Regions from separate parts of the Bacillus kalamii genome, predicted to be linked through region 3. Evidence: predicted binding sites of a transcription regulator. Region 3 holds the regulator's gene; each other region holds the start of a gene.
What was found. Region 3 encodes Rex, which represses fermentation and respiration genes when NADH is low (regulators of the CRP and FNR family bind a similar motif). Its sites were predicted from a motif close to TTGTGAAATATTTCACAA; they were not measured.
Positions count from the first base shown of each region.

Region 1: a site for Rex is predicted at 1,679-1,696, ahead of arcA (arginine deiminase). Genes of this name have one in related genera too.
Region 2: a site for Rex is predicted at 3,456-3,473, ahead of ABC357_RS15030 (4Fe-4S dicluster domain-containing protein). Genes of this name have one in related genera too.
Region 4: a site for Rex is predicted at 2,292-2,309, ahead of ABC357_RS04300 (L-lactate dehydrogenase). Genes of this name have one in related genera too.

Region 1 is NZ_JBDFMI010000001.1:2,797,857-2,803,884, forward strand. It holds gene argF (ornithine carbamoyltransferase) at 1-208, opposite strand, end outside; gene arcA (arginine deiminase) at 333-1,565, opposite strand; gene ABC357_RS13900 (hypothetical protein) at 2,154-2,354, shown strand; gene helD (RNA polymerase recycling motor HelD) at 2,446-4,791, opposite strand; gene ABC357_RS13910 (YwbE family protein) at 4,981-5,181, shown strand; gene ABC357_RS13915 (methylated-DNA--[protein]-cysteine S-methyltransferase) at 5,221-5,700, opposite strand; gene cysK (cysteine synthase A) at 5,891-6,028, shown strand, end outside.
Region 2 is NZ_JBDFMI010000001.1:3,033,815-3,039,842, reverse strand. It holds gene ABC357_RS15045 (dimethyl sulfoxide reductase anchor subunit family protein) at 1-100, shown strand, start outside; gene ABC357_RS15040 (4Fe-4S binding protein) at 128-1,255, shown strand; gene ABC357_RS15035 (PucR family transcriptional regulator) at 1,274-2,836, opposite strand; gene ABC357_RS15030 (4Fe-4S dicluster domain-containing protein) at 2,817-3,401, opposite strand; gene ABC357_RS15025 (molybdopterin-dependent oxidoreductase) at 3,557-4,024, shown strand; gene ABC357_RS15020 (twin-arginine translocase TatA/TatE family subunit) at 4,363-4,554, shown strand; gene tatC (twin-arginine translocase subunit TatC) at 4,652-5,416, shown strand; gene ABC357_RS15010 (NUDIX hydrolase) at 5,724-6,028, shown strand, end outside.
Region 3 is NZ_JBDFMI010000006.1:915,669-921,696, forward strand. It holds gene tsaD (tRNA (adenosine(37)-N6)-threonylcarbamoyltransferase complex transferase subunit TsaD) at 1-693, shown strand, start outside; gene ABC357_RS22440 (ABC-F family ATP-binding cassette domain-containing protein) at 990-2,927, opposite strand; gene ABC357_RS22445 (redox-sensing transcriptional repressor Rex) at 3,483-4,166, shown strand; gene ABC357_RS22450 (YdiK family protein) at 4,214-4,417, opposite strand; gene ABC357_RS22455 (CPBP family intramembrane glutamic endopeptidase) at 4,414-5,145, opposite strand; gene groES (co-chaperone GroES) at 5,455-5,739, shown strand; gene groL (chaperonin GroEL) at 5,792-6,028, shown strand, end outside.
Region 4 is NZ_JBDFMI010000001.1:853,041-859,068, reverse strand. It holds gene ABC357_RS04310 (rhomboid family intramembrane serine protease) at 1-726, opposite strand, end outside; gene ABC357_RS04305 (hypothetical protein) at 959-1,138, opposite strand; gene ABC357_RS04300 (L-lactate dehydrogenase) at 1,237-2,187, opposite strand; gene ABC357_RS04295 (DUF92 domain-containing protein) at 2,391-3,173, opposite strand; gene ABC357_RS04290 (5-formyltetrahydrofolate cyclo-ligase) at 3,160-3,732, opposite strand; gene rpmG (50S ribosomal protein L33) at 3,866-4,015, opposite strand; gene ABC357_RS04280 (hypothetical protein) at 4,290-4,910, opposite strand; gene ABC357_RS04275 (hypothetical protein) at 5,307-5,666, shown strand; gene ABC357_RS04270 (hypothetical protein) at 5,663-6,028, shown strand, end outside.

The sequences.
Region 1 (6,028 bases), on a different contig from region 3:
CTACTGTGAAGGCACAGCGTGTGCGAGTAGATGATTTTTCAAATAACAAAGCAATGTTTTTGCCTTCGCAATAACGGTGTTGTTCGCCACGTTTCTTCATTGCTTTCAATTCTTCTGCAAGGTCGATCAAATATAAGAATTCATCTTTTGTAAAATCCTTGATTGCTAGGAAGCTGCGGCCTTTAAATTCTTTTCTCAATTCCATGATTAGATTCCCTCCAAATTGTATATAAGAAAAGCTAAGTCCACCCTGGGCTATGCGGCCCTCCATTCGGAGAATCCGCACAACTGAGGGTGTGAAGCTATATCATACGTTTTTCTCACTATTTAAATCAGATATCTTTACGCACAAGCGGCATGCTCATGCAACGTGGGCCCCCACGGCCACGGGACAATTCCGAAGAAATGACCTCAATTACTTTTAGGCCATGAGAACGCAATAAGTCGTTAGATACATTGTTACGGTCATATGTAACAACTGTTCCTGGCGCAATAGCCAACGTATTTGATCCATCATTCCATTGTTCACGGGCAGCAATGATTTCATCTCCGCCTCCGCAAGGAATCAAGTCAAGTTCTGATACATTCAATGTTTCTTTCAAGACGTTTTTAAGGTCACGTCGATGTGTGAACTTCAATTCGCCTTCTTCTTTTCCTTTTTCAATGATGTAAACATTCAATTCTCCATCTGAATTTTGGATACCAGGATGGATTGTGAATTGATCATAGTTAACCATTGTGAATACTGTATCCAAGTGCATGAATGCACGTGTTTCAGGAATTTCAATTGCCAGTACCCGTTCAATTTTTTCTTGGCGTGCAAATAAGCTAAGTGCCAATTTTTCGATTGAACGAGAGTCCGTACGTTGGGAAACTCCAACAGCAATCGCTTTTTCATTAAGAACCAATTCGTCCCCGCCTTCAATAGAGAATGAATTGCTTCTATCCAGCCAAACTGGGATATCATGTCCAGCAAAACGTGGATGATGCTTAATGATATATTGCATGAATAGAGATTCTCTTCTGCGGGCAGGCTGGTTCATTTTATTGATCGTTAAACCGTTGCCGATTGTAGCTGCAGGGTCACGGGTGAAATATAGGTTTGGCATCGGATCCATATAAAATGGATATTGATTCTCCATCATTTCATGAAGATGTTTGCGTTTTGTCTCAGGCACTTCGATTTTACGGATACCTGCCATGATTTTATCAACCAAATCCTGGTTATTGAACGTCAGCAAGTATTCACGAAGAGTTCCTGCAGATCCGTTTGTTGTTTGCTTAGACTCTGCAAGGATATCATCTATAAAAGATTCACGAAGTCCTTCTTTTTCCAATGTCTCTGACATTAGTTTCTCTAAGTAAAGCACTTCGATATTTTGATCGCGAAGAGCTTGAGCAAAGTAATCATGCTCTTTTTGAACAATTGGCAGGTACGGAATATCATCGAATAGTAGACGTGTAAGATATTCTGGTGTTAAATTTTCCAGTTCTTTTCCTGGTCTTTTTAATAGGACCGTTTGTAGCTCCCCAATTTCAGATGTAACATGAAGGGGTGTTGTCATTGCGAAAACCTCCTCTAATGTCTGTGCTGCTTTGCTTTTGCTTACCTTGTAACGCTTACATGTTTATCTTAAAGGATTCAAAAACAGCCGCTGTCAGACATTTGTCGTTCTGTTTGTGGAATATTTCACATTGTTAGTTAATTTTATTCATATTATTGCATTAATATTGAAAATTCAAGTATAAAATTGCATTTTATAAGCAAAGACCACATGTATATGAATGTATATTATTTATTATAAAAAAATAAAATTTTTTTATAATTCCTACAACCTCTTGTGTTTTTGATGATAAAATACTCTAAACAAAACAATTATTCTGAATATTCATGCGTGTTTTTATACAATATCACTTCCTATTCATCCACTTGCTCCATATTAGAAATAATGAGAGATACACAAAATGGGCCTCCTGCTTCGGTAGTATCCTTTAAGGGTAACCTTCATCTTCTATACCCAACAGATGCAGATGGATGTAATAGGCAACAATATTAGCTTTTTCCTATAAAGAAGGCGTTTACCATGAGTTTTGGTTGCCAGTGGAGTAGTATAGATGATGGATCCATATTCTAGATTAAGGAGGGTATACATATGGAGCATTGTTCAGAGTGCATTGATGGAAAAGTGATAGATGAGCGCCATCCGGAATATGAAAATTTGGACCGGGAACTAGTCCGCCTTATTGACAGCGGCCAATTCTCATACAGTTCTGCCTTTAAGAGAGCAATCAGATTATATCCCGCCGTTATGGACTGTCCGGATTGCGGCGGTACAGGCCAATTGGCCAAATAGCGAAGAATAGATGTACCTATTTTGATAGTCTGGTCAAAGTAAAAGGCAAGAATGCTAAAGTGCCTGCATTCTTGCCTTCTTGATTCTTTTCTTATTGGCCATCAAAAGTGCCGTCAGTCTTTTCAATAATATAAGCAACATCAGGTACTCCAGATAAAAACCGGGTTGCCTCTCCAGCAGCCACCAAATACAACTCATGCATAGCCCTAGTGCACGCAGTATAAAAAAGGTTTCGTTCCAGTTCATCATTATATGCCGAGTCAGATGCATCATAAATAATCACTGCATCAAATTCAATGCCTTTCGCTAAATAGGCTGGCAAGATCAAAATCCCTTTCTTAAATGAATATGTAGAGCGGGTCATCAATTGTACGCCCTCCATCTGCTTCAAGTTTTCGTAGGCAATGCGGCTTTCTTCTTCTGTTTTGCAGATGACGGCAATGGTCTGATAGTTGCAGTCAATGAAATGGCGGATCCTATTTAATACGATTTGATCCCTTTCTCCATCTTTAGGCAATTGCACCACCACTGGTTTTTTCCCTTCCCTGTTGAATGGTTCTATCTCTTCTCCCCCAAATACAAGGTGTTTGGTAAAGTCAACAATCGGCATTGTCGAACGGTAGCTTTTGGTCAATGTAATTTTTTCATAAGATCCTTCATGATATAAGTCCGTAGACAATAAGGTAGCATTATTCATTGAATGCGCATAAATGGCTTGATTATAATCCCCTAGGATAGTCATTTTGCTATAAGGGAACATCCTTCTGAATAATTCTAATTGAAATGGCGTGTAATCTTGCGCCTCATCAACAAACAAATGACGGATGGACGTATAAACCTTTTTTCCTTCAAGCAGATCTTTCAAATAGATAAAACCTGTTACATCCTCATAAGGAAGAACCTTGCGCTTTATTTCCCCCGCACTCCGCGAAACAGCCTGAGACCATGAACTATCATTGATTCCCCTATGCCCGGCTTCTGTTAGCAGTTGCAGATACAGCGCTTTGATTTGGATAAATTTCAACAGCTTAATCGCCTTTTTCAATTTTTTGAAATGGGAGCTGACTACCTTTTCCGCAAGCTTCATTCTTTCACGATCATAATCATACATATCGTCGGTATCTTTATCTTGTTCAGCCGTCAAATCGCGGTATACTTCTGTATAGTCCTCTTTGTCGAGAAGTTCAATTTCATCCATCACCCAGTCTTTTTCTATCTCAAGCTTTTCCTGTTGATTCAGCTGCAGAAATAGCCATTTCTTGACTGCCTCTATCCGGTTCGGAATAGATGCAATGCCGTCAAGAGAATAAAAATAGTTTTTTATTGCTTGAGCAGAAATGATGGTTTCCCCTCTGAATGAGATCGATTTGAAAAGCATTCCTTCATTTAATAATCGGGAAGCATAAGCATCTATGTCATTCTTAAAATCCAAACCTGATTTATAATATATCGCTTCCATACGAGATGGATAATAAGGATCTTTTTTTTGGGTCAGTGCATACTCCATTCCGGAAAACGGATCTTCCAGTTTAAATTCCTTCCCCACTATCCTTTCCACGAATTCTTGATACGTAGTCTGTTGCATATTCTCCTCCCCCAAGTCGGGAAGAACCGACGAAACATAGCTGTTGAACAACGGATTTGGCGAGAACAAAAGAATATGATCCGCCTCCAGCTCATTCAAATGCTTATACAATAAAAAAGCGACACGCTGTAAAGCTACCGATGTCTTTCCGCTGCCCGCTACTCCTTGCACAATTAAATAGCGGTCCTTATCATTACGGATAATCGCATTCTGTTCTTTTTGGATTGTAGCGACAATACTTTTCATTTGATTGCTGGCCGCATTTCCCAACACTTCCTTCAACAAATCGTCCCCTATGGTCGTGCCTGTATCAAACATACCGGTCATCTTTCCATGTCGGATGATAAATTGCCTCTTCAATTCCAGTTCTCCTTCTATTATTCCATCCATTGTCATATAAGAAGCACGTCCGGGAGAGAAGTCATAATACATACTTGAAATGGGGGCCCGCCAATCATAGATCAGAAATTCCTCTTCATTCGCATCCATTAAAGAAGCAGTTCCCAAATAGACCGTTTCAGGGGCTTTTTCTCCATCTTCCAAAAAATCGATCCGACCAAAATATGGAGATTCTTTCAAGCGTGTCAGTGCTTTCGCTTGCTTATACAATAATCCATGCGTTCTTTCTCTTTCTGCAAGCATTTCTGATTGTTGCTTTATACTGGCCATTGTTTCGATCATATCATCAGGTTGGTCCACATTAACCGTTACATCTTCCCAGAAATCCTTTCTGATAGACACTACATCTTTCTTTAAATGTGCTGTTTTGCCGGACATTCCTTCCAATGTGCCTTCAATTACTTCTACTACTTCAGCTAACCGCTGTTCTTCATATTTTCGCTCATTTGTCATCAAGATCACTCCAATAATAAGATTTGACAATCCTATATCACTTGATGTATAATTAAGATAGGCTAATTTTAATCTATTTTAATTATACATTGCTAACTTTCATCATATCACATGGATTCAATACATTCAACCTATCAAACTGCCTGAGCCCGTTGTTCAGGCTTATTTTATTTTCAAGGAGAAGATATAATGGAACATAAAACAAGAAGCAACCTCTCGCCTGGCATGGAGGTCGAAATAGTATTAAAGAAAGATCAGCGCACAGGAAAATTGACGCGCGGAACAATTAAACGGCTGCTTACCAATTCGGCCACACACCCGCATGGCATTAAAGTGGAATTGACAGACGGACAAGTCGGCAGAGTCCAACATATTATTAAAGAAGATTGACAAAAAGCTACTTCCTATCCAGAAGTAGCTTTTCTATCGTTATACACTCTGAACTTTCTTCTCCAGCGCTAACAAGTATTCTTTAATGTTCAATCCCCCGCCGTAACCGACCAATTTGCCATTCGCTCCGATCACACGATGGCACGGAATAAAAATAGGGATTGGATTGCGGTTATTCGCTAGCCCTACTGCCCGGCATGCTTTTGGATTGCCGATTACCTCGGCAATCTCACCATAAGTGCACGTTTTCCCATAAGGAATATCACACAAACCAGCCCACACGCTTTGCATAAATTCTGTACCTTTGGCATCCAATGGCAAATCAAAATCCCTTCTTTTGCCCGACAAGTATTCAGCCAATTGTTCGCCAGCACGCTTCAACAAAGGAGTCTCCTCTTCGATCGCCTTTTCATCTGCAAGGACTTTCTCTCCATCAAAATAAACATGCGTAATTGCCTGACCATTCTCTTCAATTCCTATTTTCCCAAGTTCACAATCATAAAAATACAGATACTTCATATCATCATCCCCTTTCCCAAAATAAAAAACCAATCATACGTTCCCTTTCATTTCTTCTATTATACCCGACCTGATAGTCAACCGTCTATTTCCATTTGATTCCCAACATACTTAATGAGCATATTAACAGATTTTATCCTAGTTAACCGATATGATTAAGATAAAGAATCATTTGAAAGGTGGTTTTACTATGAAGGTTGTTCAAAATATTGCCGATTTAATCGGCGAGACACCTGTATTACAGTTAAAAAAGGTAGTTCCAGAAGGTGCAGCTGACGTTTTCGTTAAGCTAGAAATGTTCAATCCTTCCGGAAGCGTGAAAGACCGG
Region 2 (6,028 bases), on a different contig from region 3:
AATGAAATCAATGGGAATGGTGTCTGTATTATTCATCTGCTTCTTTGGAGCTGAATTTATCGGAAGAATCCTTTTCTATTCAACAGGCATCCATCTGTAACATTACCACAGAGAGAGGATTGGTCTCATGCTGTTTGATCGGATTAAGAAAATGTCAAATGTGCTGGTCAAAAAAATCGAGAAAATCGATGTTGAACCCAATAGATGCCTAAAGGTAAGGGCTGCGATCAGCTCTTGTACGGCCTGTATGGATGTCTGCCCTGCGGAGGGAAGCATACAAATAGGCTTGGACACTCTTGAGCTAAATCCATGCCTGGAATGCGGTTTATGTACAGCGGCTTGTCCGACAAATGCATTGAAATGGAACCATCCTCCACTTACACAAACAGTTGACCAAATCATCCGTACATCAAAAAGCGAGGGGCATGTATACCTTACTTGTGAAGAATTGTATCCTTCCTATCGCCATTCAGCTGTTGTCACTGTCCCTTGTTTAGGGATGGTGCCAGCTGAATTATGGATCAGCGCTGGTTTAAAAACGGATAATATCCGTATTTTGCACAATGAAAAAAAGTGTGCCGGCTGCCGTATAACGACTGGCGGGCAGGCATTCAAGGAGCATCTTCAACGAGCGGAAGAAGCGTTGCCTACTCTTCCTTCATTTTGGACCGGCACTGAATTGGAGATATCGAATTCCAAGGAACATAGTATTGTTGACCATGACAAACGAAGATTGCTGACATCGCTTTTTGAAGAAGTGAAGGAAACAAACTCAATCGCAGTAAAGGAATGGATGGAAGTCAATAAAACTCTTTCTCCATTTGAAAAATTTGAACGGTTTCATTTGGAGCGCAGCGAATTCGAGGAAATTAATGAAGAAGTTGACCACTTTAAAACATCTCTAGTGGATAAACTGGTGAATGATGCAGTAATCCGAACGGATAAAAGAGAGATATTAATGAATCAACTCAAGGAGTTTCCGGAAATGCAGGAACTGCTTGAATTTCAGCTTCCTTCAATAAAAGAAAGCTGTACACAATGCGGCGCCTGTTCATTTCTTTGCCCTATGGACGCACTGTATGCCGACGAGGACAGTATTATCCTGGCAACGAATAAATGTGTTTCATGCGGCCTTTGTGAAGAAATATGCTTCGAAAAGCATATAGAAATGATTCCACAAAATGGCCGTGTATTCAATGATATGTATAGATATTTATGGAAAAAAGGTAAAAAACAGCTTCTCCCTCATGGATAGTAGGGGGAGGCTGTTTTTTTAATGTCCATTTTTTTGATGTCGGATATGAAGTGCCAGAATGATGTTCACTAAATCAGTAAAATGGTTCAGTTGGATTTGCAGGATGGATTCTATTTTTTTCAGCCTTTGCCTCAATGTATTTGGATGAATGAACATACGTTTTGCTGTTTGGAAAATATCCCCGTTTTGGGTGCAGTATAGATATAGAGTAGATACTAAATCAGTATCATTTTCAGCGTCATACTGTTCAAGAAGACCGATATACTGTTGGGCAAAATCAGATAATAATTCATCATGCAAATAAGAAAGAAGGCGGATGAACCCCAAATCCTCATAATGGATAAAGCTGCGGGATTCGGACATTGTATCAAGCATCAGAAGGGCCATTTTTGCTTCCTGACAACTTTTATGCAAGTCCAGATTGGATTCGTACTGTCTACCAATGCCGATAAAGCTTCTGATGGCTGGATAATGCCGATGGAGAACCTCCTGCCAGTCCTCAAGCCATTCATTCACTTTGGCCTTATCCAGAGGGTAGCCGGGTTCCGGAAAGAGCAGGGCAATAATTCGCTGATTAAGGATCGTTGTATATATATTCAGCTGTTTATTTTGTTTCATTTGCAGCGTTGAACTGATTTCTTCCAGAAAGTCTTTTCCTTTGAATTCGCCTGATAGATGGATGGCCATCACACAGGCGTATGGAGAAAAGTGCATATCTAAACGACTGGCTGAAGAGATAAGATCTAGTTCATTTTCAATGTTGTTATTGAGGATATCAAATAAAAACTGATCTTTATATTTCAAGTGGATATCCCAGGCTCTTTCCTCCAGTTTCAGCCAAGTTGAAATGGTCAATCTGGCTGTTTCAAGAAGCAGAATTTTAACGGGATCGGGTTGGGAATGATCCTGTGTTTCAAATAATAAATATCTGCACTTTTCTGAGTCGCATTCGGCAATTGAATAAGCAAAAAGTTCCATGTCATCGATCGTCCATATTTCTATCTTTTCGGGCAGGGAACTGCTTTTTGATTTTGCAGCATCATTCAATCTTTTTTCGGTCATAGCTGGAGGGAGGATGGAAGGGGCCCCTTTGCCAGTGATATATAGCCAAACTTCCTGGTCCATTAAGTGGTTCAATCTCTTGAAAAGTGCCTTTATATTAAATTCGTTGTACAAGCGAAGCCAATAGGAACTTAGCTCAAGAGAAAGTGTTTCACTATGTCCATACCTGTATACTGATAGGATGTGATGGATCCGGGCCAGAATGGTATGGGCATTTGCCGATACGGCTATCAATGGTTTAGCCTTTTCATCGGCCAACTGGATCAATGGAGCAGGAAGGGGCAGCATGATTTCAGCCGCCAGAATGATGGCAGAAACGGAAGGATCGTTTAAAGCTTTTTCAATCCGATTGGTTGTCACAGGAGTGTAATTTATGATGAAGGCAGTTTTGGCTTCATTTATAGTGTCTGACATAGCCGCATGTCGGCAGATGTTTTTTCGCCCTTGCCATCCTGCCAGAATTATCCCTTCATAAAAAGGGCGGATAGTCATAAGCCTGTCATACGTCAAATGAGTCATGGTGTCCCTCTCTTTCAATGGCCCAAAACAGTTGTTTTCCAGTATCCTCACATTTATATCGTGTTGACGGAGATGTAATATTTTTTATAGTGTATTCTTTCAATGTGTTTTTATACTTGCTTGGATATGCGCTATTTACATCATTAATAGAGATGGCGTCTACGATGCATGCCTCTATACAGACAGGCTTTTTTCCCTTTTGGAGCAGGGTATAGCACATATCGCATTTATCTGCTTTTTTCGTTTGGGTATTGATGGTGATGGAACCAAAGGGGCAAGCTGCTATACATTTCCCGCATCCATCACAATTTTTAGAATCCAGCACAACAATTCCGTTTCTCAATTTTCTAATGCAATTTTTACTGCATGCGGGCATACACGCCGGTGTTTCACAGTGATGGCAGGAAAAGGAAAAATGAATGCTCTCTCTTTTGTTTTCTTGTTGAAGAGAAACGATTTTTCTTCGGTTGGTTTCTTTGGCGTCTCTTTCATTGCTGCATGCATATGTACAAGCATGGCAGTTAATGCATTTATCCACATCAATAAAAAAGCCCAACTGTTTCATACGATTCACCTCTTTACTTATCATACATGAACAAGTTGGATAAGGTAAGAATTATTGTGATATTATTCACATGAAAAACTGGTATCATTTAGCTATTGGAAAATCTCTATTCTAAAAAAATGAAAAGAGATATGGGAGGCTCGCTGTGATACAGAATAGATGCATTCATCTATGATTTTGGCGACGTAAGGAATTCTGATCCCAGCCAGCTTTCAGGGGCGGAAACGATCATCCTGTGGGGAGCCAATCCCTTGTGGACATCCATCCATACGATACCTTTTATATATGAAGCAAAAAGTAAGGGAGCTACAATTGTAACCATCGACCCAGTATATACAGCAACTGCAAAAAAATCGGATTTGTATCTGCAAATTACCCGAAAAGGAAGAAAGACAATGGTGTTGCTTGGTTTCGGCTTGCAGTGCAACAGTAAAGGCGGTCAAAATATTAGGGCAATCAATGCGTTCATGGCCATGACCGGGAATATTGGCAGTGCAGGCAGGGGACTATTGTATGCAGACAGAGGGAGCGGGCAGTTCTCCGAAAGCATTACCCAATACTATAATCATGGGTACACAGCTAAAGATAGTATACGCCCAGTATTTTGCCCGTTCACTGCTTGAAACTGATGAACCGGCTAGTTCATTCCTATGGATGACTATGGATGGCTTGCCGTAATCTGCATGCATAAAATCCCGATTGGAAAATGCTGGATAAAGAATTTGGAAACTTGGAGATGATTGTTTCTTTTGAAGGGGCAGCTTTTAATTCAGCTTCGGTTCATTTAGCAGCCCTTCGATAGATTTTACCTGTAATTGGTTTATTTGTTATTTTGAAGGTTATATTTGTAAGTAATTGTGAAATGAATGTGAACTTATCCTAGTTTTCCCCAAAAAGGTTGTTGAAGATATTATAATGAAATAGCATTAAGAAGTTAAAAATACGGAAGAGGATGGTATAGATGTTTTCAAATATCGGTATTCCAGGTCTTATTTTGATTCTTGTATTGGCTTTGATAATTTTTGGACCGAAGAAACTTCCAGAAGTAGGCCGCGCGTTTGGCCAGACGTTAAGGGAATTCAAGAAATCCACTAGAGATTTAACAAGCGATGTCATGGAAGATGTCGAGGATGATAAGAAAAAAACAAATTAATGATAGATAGGGTGTGAGATGATACCATCTTGCACCCTTTTTCAAATCCTGCCTTCTAGGCAGGATGTTCACTTTTCATAGGAAGGTTGGCGTTTGTATGGCTGACAAACAGCTTCATGTTATTGATCATCTGGATGAATTGAGGAGAAGGCTCATTTTGACAGCTGTATCTTTTCTCGTCTTTTTCATTATTGGGTTTATCTATGTGGAAGAAATATATAGTTGGTTTGTTCGTGATCTGGATTATAAATTGACGGTATTGGGTCCAAGCGATATTATATGGGTTTATTTCATGATTGCAGGACTGATCGCGATAGCCGGAACGATTCCGGTTCTTTCTCTGCAAATATGGATGTTTATTAAACCGGCTTTAAAGCCTTTTGAAGCAAGGAAGGCCCTTTCATACATACCGGCATTATTTGTATTGTTTATGATTGGGCTATCCTTCGGTTATTTTGTTATTTTTCCGATTGTCTTGAATTTTCTCGTTAATTTGAGTGGTGATTTATTCACAACCACTTTCACAGTGGATAAATATTTTTCATTCCTCATGAATATGACAGTGCCTTTTGCTGTTTTGTTTGAGTTGCCGGCGGTGGCGATGTTTTTAACAACTATTGGTGTCATTAACCCATTTACTCTGGCGAAAATGAGAAAGTATGCTTACTTTTGCTTAGTGGTCGTTTCTGTTTTGATTTCGCCCCCGGATTTTATTTCAGATGTGCTCGTTGCGATTCCTTTATTGCTTCTTTATGAGATCAGCATATCTTTATCGAAAATCGTATATAAAAGAAGGTTGAAACGGTTGGAATCAACCTACTTAGAGGAATGTGACCCCGAAGATGAAAAAATAGGGGCATAACACATGAAGGTTTTCCAAATGGATAGGAGGTGCCATGATTATTATCATGGCACTTTTTTTATTTTGAAAAGTCTCGTCTTTTGGTTTGAAAGAGCATTCAACGTTATAATCGCAAGTCATATATGATGAGCGGCTATTGCTCCATAGAAGGCTATTTTTTTCTGAAATCATTCGACGTGAAACGCTGCGGCAATCTTAGAAAGAACCATCGAATCGTTTTCCCTGGTTTTTTTTGACATGAGCATGTCCAGGAAGGAATTTTTACCGTTCTGTTGAATAGAACAAAGGAGATAAGGAGGGTTTAAAAATGTTTTACCGAAGAAAAACGTATAAAGTATTGCCCCATAATGTAGAGCGTTTTAATGCTTTTTTTCATCAAAATCTGTTGCCGAATCAGCTGGGACATGGAGCGGTGTTGATAGGGCGCTGGGTAAATGAAGAAAAAACAGAGATTATGGCTATGTGGGAATATAAAGATAAAGGACAGTATGAATGGATTGAGGCGCAGATCGGATCAAGCGATGCGCACATTACAGCGCAGGAAGAAAGACGAAGAAATGCTGAGCCTTTATTTGAAGGAAGTTCAGAGGAGTTCTGGACATCCACTGGGCA
Region 3 (6,028 bases):
TTAATTGGGGTTCATCACATTGCCGGGCACATATATGCGAACAGATTACTGAAAGAAATGAAGTTTCCTTTGTTAGCATTGGTTGTTTCTGGCGGACATACTGAACTTGTATATATGAAAGAGCACGGTTCTTTTCAAGTATTGGGTGAAACGAGAGATGATGCAGCAGGAGAGGCATATGATAAGGTGGCAAGAACATTGAACCTGCCATACCCTGGAGGCCCTCATATAGACAGGCTTGCTCATGAAGGGGAACCCTCTATCAAGCTGCCGCGTGCATGGCTCGAAGAAGGCTCATATGATTTCAGCTTTAGCGGTTTAAAATCGGCTGTCATCAACACAGTGCATAATGCCGAGCAAAGAGGGGAAACAATCAAACCAGAAGATTTGGCTGCGAGCTTCCAAAGCAGTGTAATCGAAGTGTTGGTTACAAAAACGTTGAAAGCATGTGAGCAATATAAAGTGAAACAAGTGTTGCTGGCTGGCGGAGTGGCGGCCAATAAGGGATTAAGAGCTGAATTGGAAAGTGCATTTAAAGAAATCGAGGATGTAGAATTAATTATCCCTCCTTTATCGCTATGCACGGACAATGCAGCAATGATTGCCGCAGTGGGCAGTGTCATGTTTGAAAAAGGAAAGCGTTCAGGATATGATTTGAATGCAAATCCAGGTTTGGATCTTGAACAACTATAATAATCGGCGATAGGCTTTTAGGCCTATCGCCTTTTTTGTTTTTAAGAAAAAGTTATTCACGTTTCATCCACAAAAGACAAAAGTTATCACCATTATTGTCCACAAATAAAATACGTTTAAAATGACTTATTTTAGACTTTTCCACATTATTCACACTTATTCGTACATTTATCCACAATAAAATCGAGTTGTTCACAGTTAGTTGTGTATATATATTATTTATCCACAGAATTCTGAATATTTATGCCGAAAGAAATATCCAGAGCGATTTGCTCTGGATAAATAGTTCTCTGTTACTATAAAGAATTTTGTTCTTCCTCGAGTTGTCCCCATTCCTCCATCAGCTGGTCAAGTTCTTTATTGGATTGATCGAGCACTTCGTTAATAGTAAGAACTTGCTCATGGTCCTGATAAACAGCCGGATCGCATAATAACTCATTCTGTTTGGCTATCTTCAGCTCCAACTCTTCCATTTGCCCTTCGATTTCCTCGATTCTCCGGGAAATTTGCCGTTGTCTCTTTTTCACTTCTTTATCTTGCTGATAACTGCCTTTATCATCTTGGGGAACTGAAGCAGTGGTAGCTGCCTGTGCTTGATCATATAGTTCATGCGCTGCTTTTTCTGCTTTCTTTTCCACAAAGTAATCATAGTCACCAAGGAATTCTTCACTGCCATCTGTGGATAACTCAATCACCTTAGAAGCAATGCGATTAATAAAATAACGGTCATGGGATACAAATAAGATAGTGCCCGGAAATTCAACTAGCGCATTTTCCAAGACGATTTTGCTATCGAGATCCAAATGGTTGGTAGGCTCGTCCAATATTAAGAAATTTGCGCCCTGCATCATAAGCTTGGATAAGGCTAAGCGGGCTTTTTCTCCTCCGCTGAGCGTAGAAACAGGTTTTAGAACATCATCACCTGAAAATAGGAAATTTCCAAGCACTGTGCGGATGTCTTTTTCATTGGTTGTCGGATATTCATCCCACAGTTCGTTCAATACTCGTTTATTTGAAGTAAGGTTTGCTTGCTCCTGGTCATAATAGCCGATAACGACATTCGATCCGAAATCAACATGCCCTTTCAATAAAGGAAGCTTATTCAGCACGGTTTTTAATAAAGTGGTTTTACCGACGCCGTTCGGTCCGACGAGGGCGATACTGTCGCCCTTTGAAATGGCAATGTTGATATTGCGCGAGATAGGCTGTCCTTCATATCCAACGCTCGCATCAGTGATGTTTGCGACAATGTTGCCGCTTTGCTTTGTCATCCGGAAGGTAAAAGAAGCCGACTTTTCGTCTCCTAATGGACGATCCATTACCTCCATACGGTCCAGTTGCTTCCTGCGGCTTTGGGCCCGCTTCGTTGTCGTCGCACGGGCAATATTTTTTTGGATAAAATCATTCAGTTTCGCAATTTCATCCTGTTGTTTCTCATACAGCTTCATTTCTCGCTCATAATTAGCTGCTTTTTCTTCCAGATAGTAGCTGTAATTGCCATGGTATTTCTTGCTTGTAGTACGTGAAATTTCATAAATAACAGATACTACTTTATCCATGAAGTAGCGGTCATGGGAAACAATCAAAACAGCACCCTTGTAACCAAGAAGGTATTGTTCCAGCCATGTCAGCGTTTCGATATCCAGATGGTTCGTAGGTTCGTCCAGAATCAACAAATCGGGCTGCGAAAGCAGGAGCTTCCCTAACGCCAATCTTGTCCTTTGCCCGCCGCTTAAAGAAGAGACGGGTGTTTCGTAATCGAATTGCTGGAATTGAAGGCCATGCAGGACGGAGCGGATATCTGCTTCATACTGATAGCCCCCTTTTTCCTTAAAGGCAATTTGTAACTCATCGTATTCACGCATGATTTGCTGGTAGAGCACTTCATTATTATATGTTTCCGGTAGAGTCATTTTTTCCTCAAGCGAACGGAGCTTTCTTTCCAGATCAATCAGATGGGCAAAGACAGTCAGCATCTCCTCCCATATGGTCTTATCCGATTCAAGGCCTGTATTTTGAGCTAAATAACCGAACGTTAAGTCTTTTGGTTTGATTATTTCTCCTCCATCATAGGATAATTGCCCTGCGATGATTTTCAGGAGAGTTGATTTTCCGGCTCCGTTTCTTCCGACCAAGCCGATGCGGTCCCTTTGCTGGACTTCCAGTTTTATATCAGAAAGGACTTTTTCAGCCCCAAAGTATTTAGAGATTCTATTAACTTGTAGAACGATCATAATTTTTTCACCTCGGTTGTCATAGTTGTAGTGTAAACGATAAAAGGGTCAATGGGCAATTATGTAAAGCTTCTTTTGTGAAATGCAATACAAACTTTTGCACAAAGAAAGGAAAATAGTGTATGATTTAACGTAGGGGCTAATCTGCACGTTCAGATCAGTCCGGCAACTATCAATAGACATTCACATCAGTAAGAGTGCACATACAAACATTCCATCCGTGTACTGTTTGGTTATACAGCAAGTTACGTGCTATTATGTTGCTATCCTGTTATGTCCATGGATAAACCATGCACCTATTAGTTGTTGAAAAATCAAAATTTTTGATTATGTTTGACAATAACGGATAAAAAGGCGATAGGGGACAGTACGGGAATGAAAGCGTTAACAGGGATGCGCATTTGCGCAGTGAGCTTTACTTACTCCGAACGGTCAATTACTTCCTAATCAAAAGGTTAAGCCTTTTATTTAGGAAAAAAAGGAGTATCATCAGACCCTGATTATTATAGACAAAAATTAGTAAGAATGAGCAGAATATATTGGGGGGAGTTATTTATGCCGCATGATACATTAAAAATCCCGCAAGCAACGGCGAAGCGTTTACCGTTGTATTATCGGTTCTTAAAGAATTTGCATTCATCAGGAAAACAAAGAGTTTCTTCCGCAGAATTAAGTGAAGCGGTAAAAGTGGATTCAGCAACTATCCGCAGGGATTTTTCGTACTTTGGAGCGCTTGGCAAGAAAGGCTATGGCTATAATGTCAATTATTTATTATCTTTTTTCCGTAAAACACTTGACCAGGATGAGCTGACCAAAGTTGCGTTGATCGGGGTAGGGAATTTAGGGACCGCTTTTTTGCACTATAATTTCTTGAAAAATAATAATACGAAAATCGAAATGGCTTTTGATGTTTCGGAGGATAAAGTGGGTACGAAGATAGGGGAAGTAGAAATTTATCATATGGATGAAATGGAGGAACGCCTTCAGAAAGAGGGAGTTTCTGTTGCGATTTTGACAGTGCCTGCTAAAGTGGCACAGCCAATTACAGATCGTCTTGTCCATTCCAATGTGCAGGGAATCCTGAATTTTACGCCTGCGCGATTAAATGTGCCTGCTTCCATTCGTGTGCACCATATCGATCTTGCCGTTGAATTGCAGTCGCTTGTCTATTTTCTGAAGCATTATCCGATGGAGGATACTCATCATACCGATGATGAAACACCATTGTTCGAGAATTGAACATGAAAAAACCGATCATGCTAGGATCGGTTTTTTTGTATACTTTTTTATTTCTTTTTCATACGCATCAGACGGAAATGGAGCATAAGCAGCCGGATGCCTGTCCCAAAATCGATTGTGGCAAGAAAGACGATTAAAAAAGAAAATAAGTTCCAGCCATCCTGTGATACGTAGTTGATGGCCAGGAACGTGAAGACGATGCCAAGAACTATATACAGCAAGCCAGAGGCTAAAGGTGATTGACGTCTCATAATATTCCTCCAATAATGCTTTGTACGGTTTCAATAGATTGCATGATATCATCGTACTTCAATTGGACGATGACAACCAGCGTGTTCATCATGACATGGGCGAAGATGGGGACCAATATGCGATTCGTCCGTACATAGAGAAAGGCAAATGTGAACCCAATGGCTGAATAAAGCAGGATATGCGGCAGCTCCCTGTGCGCCAATCCAAAAATGACCGAGCTGACCAAAGCAGAAATGAAGAAGTTATACTTTTTGTATATGGTTCCGAAAATGATTTTCCGAAACACAATCTCTTCAAGAATTGGGCCAATTATGCTGGTTAAGATAACGAAAAGAGGGATGCTCTTAATCATTTGCATAATGAATGACGTGTTTTCCGATACGGTATTTATGCCAACCAATTGTTCAATTCGGACGGCGATATTCTGAGCGAATATCGCGATGAAAATTCCGCCGATCGCCCAGGCGATGGAAATGCCAACGGATGCTTTCGGTTTGTCGCGGAGGTTGCCTTCACCGGCAGAGCGTTCTTTCCGAAGCAGCCACAGGATGATGAACAAAGTTGCCAGGAAAGCGAAAATGGACCAATACGCATAACCATTAAGGATTGCCTTCTGTTCAGGCACCCCGGCCATCTTCCATATGAACGTAAAGAGCGGTGTCCCGAAAAATGGCGATAAAAGCATACACACATAAGTGATTAAAATCAATATATATTCTTTTTTCACTGAGTTAACTCCTTTAAAAAAGCACTTATGAGTATTGTACTTCTTTTTAGGGAAAGGTTACAAACGATTCCGGTTAATTGCTTGCTTAGGATTGTAATAGTAATGCCTTTTATGGCCCATACTGTAGAAGGTTACATCAATTTGTTGAGGCAAATGGCAAATCATGTAGAAAAAACGGGGATTTTTTTTAAAGTGAAATACTTGAAAAAAAGAGCAAATTTCATTATGATAATAATTGTGTTAGCACTCATTAGTGTTGAGTGCTAATAGATAATCTATCGTGAGTTAAAATTGAGGAGGGTGTTTTTCTTGTTAAAACCATTAGGAGATCGCGTTATTATTGAACTAGTTCAATCTGAAGAAAAAACTGCAAGCGGTATCGTACTGCCTGATACTGCAAAGGAAAAGCCTCAAGAAGGTAAAGTAATTGCTGTAGGCGCAGGAAATGTACTTGATAATGGCGAGCGGGTTGCTCCAGAGGTTGCTGTTGGCGATCGTATCATCTTCTCAAAATATGCAGGTACTGAAGTGAAATATGAAGGTACTGAATACTTAATTTTACGCGAAAGCGACATATTGGCAATTATCGGTTAATCAAAACCATACTTATACGAAACGTTTAAAAATTTAGGGAGGTAATGGAAACATGGCTAAAGATATTAAGTTCAGTGAAGAAGCACGCCGTTCAATGCTTCGTGGTGTAGATGCTCTTGCAAATGCAGTAAAAGTAACTCTTGGACCAAAAGGACGCAACGTGGTTCTTGAAAAGAAATTCGGTTCACCGCTTATCACAAATGACGGTGTAACGATCGCTAAAGAAATCGAGCTTGAAGATGCATTCGAAAACATGGGTGCTAAATTGGTTGCTGAAGTAGCAAGCAAA
Region 4 (6,028 bases), on a different contig from region 3:
GAAACCGATATGGACAAAAACAGGCGTTATAAAGCGCCACCATTCCCCGCTCAAGATTAAAGGCGTATATTTAGCACCAAACTCAATCAATGTAATCGTCGAATTACTGCTGCCGAAGATTTCCATCGCGATAAATACAAGGATTTGAATAGCAAGAAATACTTTTGTGAAGATGGGCTTGCCATACTGGAATGTTTTCTGTTCATTCTGCCTCTGTTCTATGCCTGATGCAATCGCATCCTCTTTCAGCCTGTTAATATCTTGTTCCTGGATTGCCTCTGCTTCAGGAATTTTTTCCTCCTGCCAGAACGGTATGCCCATTAGGCCTCCAATAGACTTCAGCTGTTCTTCTGCATGCTCCGAATCAACGATTTTTGTGGTGATTGTCGTCTTATTCGCTGTGATGGGCTTGGCAATATATGCTTCGAATTCATCGACCGGCATGAACTCTGTTATATATACATTAAGGACAGAGATAGGCCTTTTGAATAATTGCTTCCGTATATTTTCTCCATTCATGGCTGTTCTGTTTAAATCCTTTTTCAAGCCATTTGCCCAGTCAAAATCATATCGCATAAATCGGATGACAGGATAAGCATCCTTTTTTTCATTATGTTCAAGCCAGATTTCATTCTGGTTATCCGACATTGTAATGAGACTATAATTGTACTGCCTAATCAGCATATTTATTGATTTCCAGAACAAATAATCTTCTTTAAAACCCACTGTTTCCCCTACTTTCGCTTAACAATCTAATCCATTTCATAATTCCTATCGGCACCCATTCGATCGGCTTACTACGAGCCTCCTTAAATAAGCGCCTATCTATACTTTATCAAACTATGCTTATATTGACAGAACAAATTTAAAAAAAGAAGCAGTTATCCTAAAATGGGCAAAAAACACCCCTCAATAGCTTCCATAAAAAAAGCCGGCTGGATAAGCCGGAATTGATCGTTCAAGGACGGAATAATGTCTGCATCATATAATCGCCCATAAAAGGCATTTTCATTGTTTTTGCAACGACAAAACGCCTGATGACTGGGTTTCCCAGAAGTTGATTCATCCATTTATATCGATATTTATAGGCACTCAACAGCAATAAAACCAGTGTGGCTATTTTTATTAATCGCATCATAATAAAATCCCTCCTAATGCTATTTTGCAACATTGGAGGGATTTTATCCGCGAGCTTGTTTGTAAGCCCTATATAAAAATGCGTGAGTGTAATAAATTTTATGCTTCTAGAACTGGAGCCATTGTCGTTTTAAGGACATTTACTGAATGTGCGAATTTTGCTTTTTCTTCTTCGCTCAATTCCAACTCGACAATTTCTCTGATTCCTTCGCGGTTAACAACACATGGCACGCCGATGTAAACATCATTATGGCCATATTCGCCTTCAAGCAATGTTGAAACAGTCAGGATGCTGTTTTCATCCTGAAGGATAGCTTTTGTGATACGTACAAGTCCCATAGCGATTCCATAGAATGTCGCACCTTTAGCATCAATAATTTTGTAAGCTGCATCACGGACATTTACGAACATTTCATCAAGGTCCCCAGGCTTGTAATCTTCCTTGATTTCAAGTGCTTTTGCAAGAGGTTTTGCCCCTAAGTTAACATGGCTGTATACAGGAAGTTCTGTATCGCCATGCTCGCCGATAATGTATGCATGGACATTACGAGTATCAATATTGAAATATTCTCCAAGCTCATAGCGGAATCTTGCTGTATCCAAGATTGTTCCGGAACCGATTACGCGCTCTTTAGGCAGACCTGAGAATTTCCAAGTTGCATAAGAAAGAATGTCAACCGGATTGGCAGCAACAACGAAGATTCCGTCAAATCCGCTCTCCATGATTTCGTTGACGATCCCTTTGAAAATAGCTGTGTTTTTGGCAACAAGGTCCAAACGAGTTTCTCCCGGTCTCTGGTTAGCTCCGGCAGTAAGTACAACGATGTCAGCATGGTTGCAATCTGCATATGTACCGTTCCATACTTTTGTTTTTGAAGGGGCGAATGGTAAACCATGATTCAAGTCCATAGCATCGCCTGCAGCTTTATCTTTATTTATATCTACAAGTACTAGTTCCTCTGTAATTCCTTGGTTAAGCAAAGCAAAAGCATAAGAGCTTCCTACGAATCCAGTTCCAACTAATACGACACGATTAACTTTCTTTTTCATATTACAAACAATCCTTTCAAATAGCGACATTTTGACCTACTGCAATAGTGTAATATATAAACGGTCTTCTATGTTTTTTAGAAAGCGTTTTATATATAGAGAAATTGTGACAGATTTCACAAACTACTTAAAATATCTTGAAATCCATGAAAAATATAACAAACTCCCCCACTAAACTATAGTATGTACGGATTTGCCAATCATTATCCGTATATCAGGAACACAGCTAAAACAGCCACAAATATAGATAAAACATTTACTGCATCGTTATTGCACCAAGCCATGCCAGAATACAATTTGGTGCTTTTGCCGCAGTGGCTCCTTTTTTCCGTCACTATTCCGCAAGCGGTACATGAATATTTGGCTTGGATCGTTCCTCCAAGAATCGTATCAACAACACTTCCGCAAAATCCCATTGATATGATGATTGCTGCAGAGGCCGCATTGATCCCAGAAAAGAGCATCCAACCCGCACATCCGATCAATAAAGCCCCGCCAAAAGAAGCAGCCGTCCCCAATATGGAAACTGCGCCCGATGTCCCTTTTTCGACAAATTTTCCGCGAATCAAATGAAACGGCTTTGTTTTGCTTAATACGCCAATCTCTGATGCCCATGTATCTGCGTTCGCTGCCGCAAAAGCTGTAAGGAAACAAACAGTTGCAGCCATATCAGGCTGGACCGCGGACCAAATAGAAGCAAGGCCCGCTATACCTCCATTGGCAGCAACCTGCACCCAATCCCTCCTGTCTCCCTTTTCCAGCATATCTTCGAGGCTTTTTTTTCTTTGTTTTTTATACTTTGACCAACTGCTGGAAGAAACAAAGAATAAACCAAGAATGATCAATCCCTTCCATTGGAACCCAATGAAAATCAATAGGCCTACGATAAAAGATGCCAAACTGCCTGACTTTGTCAATGAGCGGACATGGTATCCTCCCAGAGCCGCACATAAGATGAAAAAAATGCCTGCACTATAGGACAGCATTAGTGTTAATCACTCCTTTAGGCAAGACGAGCCATTGAACGGGCATGTCATATTCATCTATTGGCAATTCATGATACAATTGCCCTTCAGTTAGCAATGATACCGTTACACCCTGGAATCCGGCTAAATATCGATCATAGTAGCCTCCACCATATCCGATTCGGTAACCGGCTTCCGAAAAAGCCAACCCTGGAACAAGCATGAAATCCAATTCATTTCGGTCAGCTTCGATTGTCTTCTCTACTATCGGCTCCAACAATCCGCTATAAACAGATTCCAATTGGTTGAAATCTGTCAAATAACGGAAGGCCATACTATGCGATAATGGGTTGCATTTTGGGACTGCCACTCTTTTTCCCTGTTCCCATGCCGCTTTAATCAACTCAGTCGTATCTATTTCTGTTTTTGTAGAGATCGTAAGTGCAATGGTTGATGATTGCTTCCACACTTCCATCATCATGAGTTGCTTCACAATGAGTTTGCTTTGTGCCAAAAGGTCATCAGAGCCTAAAGTTTCTAAATATTTCTTTACTTCAAGTCGAATGCTTTGCTTTGTCATTGACATAGCCCCCTTCATAACCATCCTATTCTGTACTAAATATACCATGAAGTCATACAGGGACAGTAAGCCAATTGGCTTGAAATTAACATATTTTTAGGCAAAAAAAAACAACAGGAGCAAATCCTGTTGTTTACTTTGTTTCACGGTGCAATGTAGCACGCTTTTCTCTTGAGCAATATTTTTTAAGCTCAAGGCGATCTGGATTGTTACGTTTATTTTTCTTAGAAATATAGTTACGGTCTCCACATTCAGTGCAAGCCAACGTAATATTTACACGCATTATATAATTCCCTCCAAACATCAAGTCATCTTCACATAGGACTTTTCTATAATATCATTTTTTTTTTAGAAATGCTAGTATGATTTTACATTCCGATGAATAAGATGTGTTGTGCGGGTTTCGCTATGCACCTATTTTACTGGCAAGACAGCGAGATACAAGGTTTCAGGCAGCTAGAACATGATTGGCAATTGCAATGCTTTCTAAGCACCTATCTAGTAAAATTATGTCTGCTTTGATTAACCCATAATAGAAACCTTTACCGGCAGATGGCTCAAATCATCTCATTTTTCAATTTACGTACGATTCCTTCTGATTCAGAATGGAACGACCAAATGATTCCTTCTTGTTTTTCTCCTTTTGCCAATTCTGCCTCCAAGATAAATGTGGAGCATATTTCCCCTTTAGCCAGCCATGATAACGGCAAGCAACCAGTCTGCAAACATTCCGTCCAATTATTTTCACTATAGGCATTCACATCGTGGATACAATACTGCGACATTCCCTTACCTTGCAATTGGCCGCCGAGCATTGTCACATGCTTCTCATAAAAACAGATGATCGCTTTTTCTTGCGGACTGTAAAACGCAGTAGATCCTTTTTCAAATATATTATGGTATTGCACCATTATTTTCACTTTCTTTTTTAAAGCGCTTTCATTACTTAATTGAAACCTAATAATTTCATGCTCCTTCGTACTATTCATCGCTTTTACGGAAAATAATCCAGAATGGTCGAATTTCATTTCTTCACCGTAAGGATACTCCCACGTCAGAGATTGTTCATCCCATAGAGCGATTCTCATAGGATTGGATAGAAGCCTTGTGATAAGCGATGGGGAACCTTCTGCATTATGGTCTTGATTATATTGGTTAGGCACAGCAAAACTATTCATATCAGTTCTCTCCTTTTATGATGTATTTATATATGGACAGGCGATTCGCTACAAATGATTTAGTTTATTCATACTCCTTAATAGTGTATACCGGTTAATTATTAAAATTTTCTTACTATTATGTTAGCATTTAATGGAATTTCATACAATAAACGCAAATTGTCGAGAATTGTTTCTCATCTGCAAATGCAGACTGCAGTAGCCATTCCTTATCGATATATTTTTCAAATGGCTTATAAAAGGTGAAAAAAGCTTTATTTCGACAAAGCCTCGCAAATTTCTTTTTCGTTTTTGCGCAATTTATGCGAATAATGGATGTTTTTTCCGACTAACTGCCCTAAAATATGAATTGTAGATATTTTTTTAAAGTAAAGCAGCAAAAGGCGGGATAACAAAATGATCACCATTATTTTAATTAGTATTGCAATAATATTGTTCCTTCTTTCCTTTTTCGTTCCTGACCGGTTTAAGCAACTGGAAAAGAATGTAGAAGAATTATCCTTACAGCATGTACAGGACATTTATCAGCTCAAGAAAAAAATGCGCATCCTTGAAGAGGAATTGATGGCACCTGAAGCACTCGGTTACGGAAACAAGATGGTAGATACGTCACCGAAAATCAATGAAATATTAAAGAGCCAGGTACTTGCCCTGTATGCGCAGGGCCATAGCATAGAGGAAATTTCAAGCCGGTCCACTCTTTCCCACAAAGAAATTGAAAACATTCTTCTAATGGCAGAAATGGAGGAAAGATGATGGCAAGATCCACCATAAGAGGCATTGCGATCGGCTTTCTTCTTGCTGGCATTCTAACACTCTTATTTCATCAACCTAATTCACAGGAAAAAAAATTCACTTTGGCAGAGCTAAAGAAAGCAAGCCATGAATATGGGTTTGAATTAGTAAAAGAAACAGTGCCCAAGGTTTCGAAAGATCCGGAAAAACTTCCCCTGAAAAAGAATGAAAATCCGAATTCAGCGGCTGAGTCAAAGGGATCAGCTCCGTTTACCTTGCAGATTACTAAAGGAATGACCTCTGAAAGCATAGGAACAACACTAAAGCAGGCAGGCATCCTACAAGATTCAGCAGCTTTCATCCATTATCTCGAAAGCAACGGC